3 regions of the Rhodoplanes sp. SY1 genome follow, and region 3 is predicted to be linked to each of the others. Evidence: predicted binding sites of a transcription regulator. Region 3 holds the regulator's gene; each other region holds the start of a gene.
The links. The regulator LexA, encoded in region 3, represses DNA repair genes until DNA is damaged. The targets are predictions, from matches to a motif close to TGTTCNNNNTGTGTTCNG.

Region 1 (3,254 bases), on a different contig from region 3:
CCCGAGGCCACCGCGGCGATCCGGGACGCCTTCGCGACCGGCGACTCCGCCCCCGACGTCGACGGGTCGGCCCCGGGCGGCGCGGCGGACGAGCGGCGTGCGATGCGGTCGCACAGCCGTTCGCCGCCCCGGATCGCGATCAGCAACGCGGCCGGCAGGCCGACGACATGCAGGCCGACCACCAGGAAGGCGACCAGCCGCACCTCCGGCTGGACGGCGGCGGCGAGCACGACGACGGGCGCCCAGACCGTGCTGGCGAGCACGCCGTTGGCGAGATCGGCGACCACGGGCAGATGCGCCCCGCCGGTGCAGCGCCACAGGACCAGCGCCGAAAGACCTTCCAGGCGGCAGCCGTGGTCGGGCCGCAGAACCTCGCCGCCATAGGCGAGGATCAGCCACGTGATCCCCCACAGGGCGATGTAGAACACCCCGAGCGTCCGCAGGGCGAGCCGCGCGTCGGCCTCCAGCCGCGCCCGGACGGAGGCGCCTTCGGTGAGCGCATCGGCGCTGACCAGGCGGCCCGTGAACGGGTGCTCGGCGAACGGGCGCTGGGTGAACGTGATGGTGTCTTGCCGCATGTCTCCGTCTCCGGAGACACCTTGGTCCACCGCGGCTCACCCCCCGGTTTGCCGGGAGGGGCAGAATGCACCCTTTCGGGTTCGGAGGATTTCGCTCGGCGCGGCAGGACTTCGTTCACCGTGCCGCGGGCCGCGCTCGCCTGTGCCGGGCCGCTTCGTTCGTCGTGTCGGGCGTCGCGGGACCGGTCCCGATCTCGCCGCTCCCCGGCCTACCCGCCCCGCACCGGCGGCATCGACAGCCGGTCGCGCCGGCAGGCGCGGCGGTCGACCTCGGGGCAGGTCCGGAAGCCGAGATCGCGGGTCAGGCAGATGCGCACCTCGCTCAGCCGGTTGCGGCTGCAGGCGACCGCGATGGCGTCGCGCCCGAGCCCCGGATTGGCCTGGACGAACGCCTCCTCGACCTCGTCCGGCGTCACCATCAGGGTGCGGTCGGGCTCGAGATAGGCGTCCGGGATCTTCACCACGGCGCGCGCCTTGCGGACCGCCTCGAAATAGCCGCGCGGCCCGAGGCCGGAGCAGACGCCGTGCTTGTCCCACTGGTTGAAGACGAGGCGCGGGCTCGGCATCAGGTCGAGCATCGCCGAGACGATCTCGCGGTTCAGCCGCGGCGCCGGCACCTGGCAAAACTCGGGAAAGCCGCGTTCGTATTGTGGCCACAGCCCGTGCACGACAAAGGAGAACGGCCTCTCGCCGCACTGCGGGTCGGGTCGGCCGGCCTCCTCGCGAGCCGGACGCCCGTTGCGGCGCTCGGCGCTCTCCTCGCAGAAGGAGGGCGACCACGACAGCGCGAGGACGTAGAAGTCGAACTGCCCGGGCTCGTTCTGCCGCCGGTCCTGCGCGACGGCCGGCGTCACCCCGGCCCCGACGCCCCACGACGCCGTCAGCATCGTCGCAATCAAGAACGTCATCGCCACGGCCGCCGCCGCGGCCCGCATCCCGCGCCCGATCATGATCCGCCCCGTATTCCGCACACACTCTTTCAGCACGACGGAAGCCGCGACCACAATACCAGAGTTGTAGAACGTTTCAAGAACATTAGCACGAGCCGGACGCTCTCGCTTGCCTGACCTGGGTCCCGGCTCTCGCCAGGACACGCCGCCCCCGGGTCCCGGCTTTCGCCGGGACACGCAAGTGGCCTCTTCCGCCCCGCGGCCACTCACCCCATCGCGAACTTGCCGGCGAACAGGAGCGCCAGGACGATCACGGCCGGCGACACGTCGCGGAAGCGGCCGGAGACGAGCTTGGCGGCCGCATAGGTGATGAAGCCGAGCCCGATGCCGGTGGCGATCGAGTAGGTCAGCGGCATCGTCACGGCGGCCACCACGGCGGGGGCGTACTCGGTGACGTCCTCCCAGGAGATCTCGGCGAGCCCCTGGGTCATCAGGCAGGCGACGTAGAGCAGCGCCGCCGCCGAGGCGTAGGCCGGGATCATGCCGGCGAGCGGCGCGAAGAACAGCGCCATCAGGAACAGCAGCGCGACGAACACGGCGGTGAGGCCGGTGCGGCCGCCGGCCGAGACGCCGGCCGCGCTCTCGATGTAGCTGGTGGTCGTCGAGGTGCCGATCAGCGAGCCGAACATGGCCGCGAAGGAATCGGCGAGCAGCGCCTGCTTCATGCGCGGCAGATGGCCCTTCTCGTCGAGCAGGCCGGCCCGGTGGGTGACGCCGATCAGCGTGCCGGCGTTGTCGAACACGTCGATGAACAGGAAGCTCAGCACGACGATGATGAAGGTCTGCTCGAAGATCGCCGAGAAGTCGAGCTGCAGGAAGGTCGGCGCCAGCGAGGGCGGCACGTCGACGATCCCGGTGTAGGTGGTGAGCCCGAACGGCAGGCCGATCAGCGTCACGATCAGGATGCCGATCAGCGTGCCGCCGAGAATGTTACGCGAGTTCAGCGCGGCGATCAGCACGAAGCCGGCGAGGCACAGGATGGCGGGGAGCTGGCGCAGATCGCCGAGCGTGACCAGCGTCACCGGATGGGCGACGACGATCTTCGACTGCTCGAGCGCGATGATGCCGAGGAACAGCCCGACGCCGGCCGAGATGGCGAGCTTGAGCGTCTTCGGGATGGCGTTGATGACGTATTCGCGCAGGCGGAAGATCGACAAAAGGAAGAACAGCACGCCGGAGCAGAACACGGCGCCGAGCGCTTGCTGCCAGGAGTACTTGTAGGAGAGCACGACCGTGAAGGCGAAGAAGGCGTTGAGCCCCATGCCGGGGGCGAGCGCCACCGGATAGTTGGCGTAGAGCGCCATCACCAGGGTCGACACGGCGGCGGCCAGGCAGGTGGCGACGAACACGGCGCCCTTGTCCATGCCGGCATTGGCCAGGATCGTCGGGTTGACGAAGACGATGTAGACCATCGTCAGGAACGTGGTGACGCCGGCGATCGCCTCGGTGCGCACCGTGGTGCCGCTCGCGGTCAGGCCGAAATAGCGGTCGAGAAAGCCCTTCGGCTCGCCGGGCGTGCGCGTCGGCCCGCCGGGGGCGGGCCGGTGGATCGAGGCAGAGGTGGTGGCAGTCTCGGTCATGTCGCGTCCCCCGTCCGGGCCGGCGCGACGACGGGCGGCGCCCTGCCCCCGCCGTCGGTTCTAGCCCTCGGTCGTGTGCTCCGCAATTGCGAGCAAGGCGCGTGCCGCATCGGCTTGTGGATCACCGGCGCCGGGCCGGGCATCGA
Region 2 (3,254 bases), on a different contig from region 3:
CTGGCCGGCCACACGAGCGAGCGCGACGAGGCCTTGCGCGAAAAGCTCGCCGTGTTCCTGCACGATCATCACGCGCGCACGGCCGACGCCTGAGCCGCCGCCGCGGCGCGCCCGGACGGTCGGGCCGGTGAGGACTTGTTCGCCGCGTTCTGTTTCGCTCCGTGTCGCGGCGGAGCGGGCCCTTCAGGCGGGCGGCGTCCGGGGCTAGGGTGAGGGCGCCGTTTTTGCGCCGCGCTTTCCCGGCAGAAGGACCGCCATGCGCCCCATCCCCCTGATTCTCGCCGTCGCTCTGCTCGGAGCCACAGCCGGAGCCACAGCCGGCCCGGCGACGGCCGCACCCGCCGGTTCGGCCGGGGCATCGTCGTCCGGTCCGTCCGCCGCCAAGGGTGCGGGGACGACCGAGCCCGCTGCCGGGCCCGCCAAGAAGCGGACGAAGGTGACGGTGCGGCGGTCGCGCGGCTACGGCTTCCTGCCCGGCTACGAGCCGCCACAGGACACCAGTCCCTACCGATCGCGCGATTCGTGGATCGCTCGTCCCTACGGTCCGGGCCGGCGCTATCTCACCCCGGGCGGGTGGCAGTGGGTGTACGGCTGGGGCGGCGCCCGCTTCTACCAGGGCCGCTGGAACGGCGGCGGCTTCGGTCCGTGCTGGACCGACACGCCGATCGGCCCGGTGTGGAACTGCGGCAAGTAGACGCCGCCGTCACGGCTTCGGCGGGGCCGGGGAGGCCGGCGGAGGCGTCGGCGCGGCGCCTTTCGGTGCGTCCGCCGGGGCGGCGTTCTTCGGCGCCGGATCGGGCGGCACGTCGCGCACGCGCAGGCAGGCCGTCTCGCGCGGCAGGCAGGCCGGCCCCGGATTGGCGCACACGGTCTTGCCGTCCTCGCCTCTCAGGCAGGTGACGCAGCCGTCGCCCCAGGCCAGACAGGCCGGAGTCTTCGCCCCGAACGCCTGCACGGCGGCTCGCTCGGCCGCGAGCGCGTCATCCGAAGCGGCGTCGCCTGCGGCATCGCCGCCGCTCGCACCGGCATCGGGGCTCGGAGGCGCGGTCGGCGCCGGCACCGCGATGTCGTCTGGTCCGGGCAGGTCGGCAGCCGCGAGCGCCGTCACCAGAGTGGCCGCGGCGAGGACGAGGAACGTCGCCCACATCGGCACGAGCGACGAGCGGCGCAGCATCGGCATGGCGGCAGTCCTTCGGCTTCAGGGGCTCCGAACCGTGCCGCATAGCACGCCCGACGCGCCGCGCCAGCCGCCGACCAGCGGTTTGATCCGGGAGCGAGCCGCGGCGCCGGACGGTATGAATGAAGGACGTAACGAGAACATATTGCGAAATGAGAACAGATGGTGTACGGTCTAGCTCATGGAGGCGCGGCCTGCGTTGTCGGCCCTCCGAATCCCGGGCATAGAGGAGGCGTTGATGGCGTCGGCCCCCCTGCGAGTCGTTGAGAATACCTCCATGGACAAGACCAAGGCCCTCGATGCCGCGCTTACTCAGATCGAGCGCGCCTTCGGCAAGGGCTCGATCATGCGGCTCGGCAAGTCGACCAAGCCGCTCGAGGTGGACACGGTATCGACCGGCTCGCTCGGCCTCGACATCGCGCTCGGCGTCGGCGGTCTGCCGCGCGGCCGCGTGGTCGAGATTTTCGGTCCCGAATCCTCGGGCAAGACGACGCTGGCCCTGCACACCGTCGCCGAGGCGCAGAAGAAGGGCGGCATCTGCGCCTTCGTCGACGCCGAGCACGCCCTCGACCCGGTCTATGCCCGCAAGCTCGGCGTCAATCTCGACGACCTCCTGATCTCGCAGCCGGACGCCGGCGAGCAGGCGCTGGAGATCGCCGACACGCTGGTGCGCTCGGGCGCCGTCGACGTGCTGGTGGTCGACTCGGTCGCCGCGCTGGTGCCGCGCGCCGAGCTCGAAGGCGATATGGGCGACGCCCAGCCCGGCATGCAGGCGCGGCTGATGAGCCAGGCGTTGCGCAAGCTGACGGCGTCGATCAGCCGCTCCAACACCATGGTGATCTTCATCAACCAGATCCGCATGAAGATCGGCGTGATGTACGGCTCGCCCGAGACCACGACGGGCGGCAACGCGCTCAAGTTCTACGCCTCGGTCCGCCTCGACATCCGCCGCATCGGCGCGATCAAGGAGCGCGAGGAGGTCATCGGCAATCAGACCCGCGTCAAGGTGGTGAAGAACAAGCTCGCCCCGCCGTTCAAGCAGGTCGAGTTCGACATCATGTACGGCGAGGGCGTGTCCAAGCTCGGCGAGATCATCGACCTCGGCGTCAAGGCCGGGATCGTCGAGAAGTCGGGCGCCTGGTTCTCCTACGACTCGACCCGCATCGGCCAGGGCCGCGAGAACGCCAAGACGTTCCTGCGCAACAATCCCGACGTCGCCGCCAAGATCGAGCAGGCGGTGCGCCAGAACGCCGGGCTGATCGCCGAGCAGATTCTCGCCGGCGAGCCCGAGGAGGACGACGACGAGGGCGGCGAGGAGTAGGCGCGTCGCCCGCCGGCGATCGGCGCCACCGCCAGTCGCGGCGGCGCCGGGACGGGATCGTCGCAGCGCGGTTCGACCCGATCGGGGCGGACCGCGCTGCGCAGTGCTTCGAGAGCTGAGCCACCGTGGTGGGATGGCCAGCGAACGTCTCCGCCCGACGATCGCGTGATCGCGTGATCGTGCGGGGCGGAGACGTTCGGACTTCTCGCCGTCGCGGCTCGCGGACGCCGTCGCGCTGTGTCGCTTGTGCCGTCCGTATCGCGCGCCATCGCTCGGACGGGCATGTCCGGGCGGGCATGTCCGCGCCGGGGAAGGCGCGTTTGCCCGAGCCGGCCTCGCGTCGAGCCGGCGCCGGCGACGACCACACCGCCGCGCGCGCCCGTCCCGTGGGCGCCTGTCCGCCGTGCGTCGATGTCCCGCGCGCGCATCCTGCCGGCCCCCTTGCCGCTGCCCCCCCCTTGCCGCCGGCCCCCTGCCGGATCGCCGAGACGTCGGATTGCCGGCGCGCCGCGTCTCGGCTAGGCCGAAACGATGCGCATATCGTCATCCGGGCCGGCAGGGCCGCACCGTCAAGAGCCGTCGCGACTCCCCGCGCCGCCGTCGCCGCCCGTCGCCCTGTCGCCCGGCGCCTCCCGGCCCGTCGCGCCCGTCTCTCCCGTCGCGCCCGCCTTGCCGGCGGGGCCGCCCGCGGTCCTCGGTGACCTGCGCTTCACGGCCACGACGACGGCGCCGTGGTCGCGGTCGGCGGCGCCCGCG
Region 3 (3,254 bases):
AAGGGGCTGCCGTGGCTCGCCGCGGCGCCGCGAAGCCGGCTCGCCGCGCGGCTGGCGCTGTGGGGCGCCCGCGAGGTGGTCGCCTTGCTCGTCGCCTCCCTGGTCGCCGGGCTCGCGACCACGATCTTCGCGGCCTATCACTTCCACCGCGTCGCGCCCTACGGCGTGCTCGCCAATCTCGGCGCCATGCCGGTGGTCTCCGGCTTCGTGATGCCGGTCGGGATCGTCGCGCTCGTCGCCATGCCGTTCGGCTTCGACGGTCCGCTGTGGCGCCTGATGGGCGCCGGCATCGACTGGATGACGGTCGTGGCCCAGTGGGTCGCGGCGCTGCCGGGCGCGGTCGGCCGCGTGCCGGCCTTCGGGGCCGACGCGCTCCTCGTCGCGACCGCCGGCCTCGTCGTCGTGGCGCTGCTGCGCACGCCACTGCGGTGGACGGGCGCAGTCCTGCTCGGCGTCGCCATGCTGCTCGCCGGTGCTTCGGAAAAGCCCGACGTGCTGATCGCGCCGAGCGGCGAGGCGGTGGCGGTGCGCGGCGCCGACGGCCGACTTACGGTGCTGCGCATCGGCAGCCTGAACTTCGCGGCGCGCGACTGGCTCTCCGGCGACGCCGACGCGCGCCCGCCCGATGGACCCGACGTCGCGGCGGGCTTCGCCTGCGATCCGTCCGGCTGCGTCGCCCGCCTGTCCGATGGCGCGGCCGTCGCGGTGGCCCGCACGGCCGAGAGCTTCGCCGACGACTGCGCCCGCGCGGCCCTGATCGTCGCGCTGCGCGATCCGCCGGAGGGCTGTCGGGCGACCGTGATCGACCGCGCCATGCTGAAGGACACGGGCGCGCTGGCGCTGCGGCGGACCGGGGATGGCTTCGCGGTCACCCGCGCCCGCGCGCCGGGCTACGACCGTCCGTGGTCGCCGACGCCGACCGCCGCGGCTCGGCCCGCTGTTCCTTCTGCCGGCGGCACGGCCGCAGGCGCGTCCCGCTCGGCTCCTCCGCCCGATGCCACCCCGGCGATCGAGGACATCGAGCCGGACTGAGCGTTGCTCCGCCGCTCAGTACCGCCGCATCAGGCCGACCAGCTTGCCCTGGATGCGCACCCGGTTGGGGGGGAGGATGCGCACCTCGTAGGAGGCGTTGGCGGGCTCCAGCGCGATCGAGGCGCCGCGGCGGCGGAAGCGCTTGAGCGTCGCCTCCTCCTCGTCGACCAGGGCGACGACGATGTCGCCCGTGTCGGCGTTCTCGGAGCGGCGGATCAGCGCGATGTCGCCGTCGAGGATGCCGGCGTCGATCATCGAGTCGCCGCGCACCTCGAGGGCAAAATGGTCGCCGGCGCTCAGAAGCTCGGGCGGGACGTTGATGATCGAGCTCTTGGTCTGGATCGCCTCGATCGGGGTGCCGGCGGCGATCCGGCCCATCACCGGCACGGCGACGGGGCGCGCCGTGTCCTCGTCCTGCGGCTGCGGGGCGGGCGGCCGGACCCGGCCGAGATTGCCCTCGATGACGCTCGGCGTGAAGCCGCGGGCGCGCCCGCCCGCCATGACGCCGTGGCCGACCGACTCGGGCAGCTTGATCACCTCGATGGCACGCGCCCGGTTGGGCAGGCGGCGGATGAAGCCGCGCTCCTCCAGCGCCGTGATCAGGCGGTGGATGCCGGACTTGGAGCGCAGGTCGAGCGCGTCCTTCATCTCGTCGAAGGAGGGCGGCACGCCGCTTTCCTTCAGGCGTTCGTGGATGAACCGCAACAGCTCGAACTGCTTCCGCGTCAACATGCGTCGTCCCCCGGGGCTTGCTCGGGCAGTGCATCGCAGCCGCCTAAACAAATCATGAACATACCCTATATGTTCGGCATGTGTTCTGCAACCTTTTAATGGTGGCCGGGGGAATCGACGGGTCGCGGCGAATGTTGGTTAGCCCTAAGGAGCGGTTCGCGCGAGCAAAACCGGCGCGGGCCGCTCCCGCCGCCGCGCCGCACGGACGCGCAGCGCGGCCCGGCCGCTCAGGCCGGCAGCCGAATCACGCGGCACGGTCCGCCGGCCGCGACGGCCGGCGCGTGCGGCGGCCGCATCAAGAGGCCGTCGGCGAGGCCGAGCGGGGCGAGCAGCGAGGAGTCCTGATCCGTCACCGGCGTCGCGACGAGTCGCCCCTCGGCATCGCTCGACAGCGTCGCGCGCAAGAAATCGGCGCGCTCGTCGTTGGCTTTCAGGTCGGCGCCGGCGATCGCCGGCTCGTCTGCGATCGTGAGATCGGCGCGGCCCTGCAGGCGGCGCAGCAGCGGCACCAGGAACAGCACCGCGGTGACGAAGGACGACACCGGATTGCCGGGCAGGCCGAGCACGTGGATGTCGCCGAGGCGGCCGCTCATCAGCGGCCGGCCGGGCCGCATGGCGATCTTCCAGAACGCGAGCTGCATCCCCTCGGCCGCCAGCGCCTTCTGCACCAGATCGTAGTCGCCGACCGAGGCGCCGCCGGTGGTCACCAGCACGTCGACGCCTTCTTGGCGGGCGCGCCGGATCGCCGCGACGGTGTCGTCCAGCCGGTCCGGCGCGATGCCGAGATCGATCGTGGCGGCGCCCTCGTGGCGGGCCAGCGCCGCGATGGCGAAGCCGTTCGAATACACGATCTGGCCCGGGGCGGGCGAAGTGCCGGGCGGCACCAGCTCGTCGCCGGTGGCGAGCAGGCCGACGCGCGGCCGGCGATGCACCGGCACGGCCGCGTGGTTCATGGCGGCGGCGAGTGCGAGGTCGCGCATCGAGAGGCGGCGGCCGGCGCGCAGCAGCACGGTGCCGGTCGAAAAGTCGCGGCCGCGGTTGCGGACGTGACGGCCCAAGAATCCGGCGGCGGCCGAGACGGTCACGGTGTCGCCGTCGCGGGTGGCGTTCTCCTGGACCACCACGGTATCGGCGCCCGCCGGCATCACGCCGCCGGTGAAGATGCGGGCCGCTTCGCCTTGGCCGACCGCACCGTCGAACGGCCGCCCGGCCGGCACCTCGCCGATCACCCGCAGCCGGGCGCCGGGCGCCGTCACGTCGGCGAACCGCACCGCGTAGCCGTCCATGGCGGAGACGTCGTCGGGCGGCTGGGTGCGCAGCGCCGTGAGATCCGCGGCGAGCACGCGGCCGTGCGCGTCGCCGACCGGCACGCTCTCGGCCGGCAGCGGCACGGCGCGCTCCAGCACCCGCGCGAGGGCCTCGGTGACCGACAGGGGAGCGGCCATCAGGCGTCTCCGCCGCCGCCGGCGGCCTGGCCGGTGCCGGGCTGG

Region 1: a site for LexA is predicted at 1,596-1,613, ahead of ABTU92_RS28320 (ribonuclease T2 family protein). Genes of this name have one in related genera too.
Region 2: a site for LexA is predicted at 1,314-1,331, ahead of recA (recombinase RecA). Genes of this name have one in related genera too.

What each region holds. Positions count from the first base shown of each region.
Region 1 is NZ_JBEOMB010000203.1:3,180-6,433, reverse strand. Features, by position in the region: partial or broken gene ABTU92_RS28325 (hypothetical protein) at 1-578, opposite strand, end outside; gene ABTU92_RS28320 (ribonuclease T2 family protein) at 788-1,486, opposite strand; gene ABTU92_RS28315 (NCS2 family permease) at 1,735-3,108, opposite strand.
Region 2 is NZ_JBEOMB010000094.1:1,482-4,735, reverse strand. Features, by position in the region: gene ABTU92_RS21385 (hypothetical protein) at 1-93, shown strand, start outside; gene ABTU92_RS21380 (hypothetical protein) at 257-694, shown strand; gene ABTU92_RS21375 (hypothetical protein) at 704-1,180, opposite strand; gene recA (recombinase RecA) at 1,416-2,498, shown strand; gene ABTU92_RS21365 (hypothetical protein) at 3,168-3,254, shown strand, end outside.
Region 3 is NZ_JBEOMB010000025.1:25,146-28,399, reverse strand. Features, by position in the region: gene ABTU92_RS08375 (ComEC/Rec2 family competence protein) at 1-1,032, shown strand, start outside; gene lexA (transcriptional repressor LexA) at 1,048-1,764, opposite strand; gene glp (gephyrin-like molybdotransferase Glp) at 1,992-3,209, opposite strand; gene moaC (cyclic pyranopterin monophosphate synthase MoaC) at 3,209-3,254, opposite strand, start outside.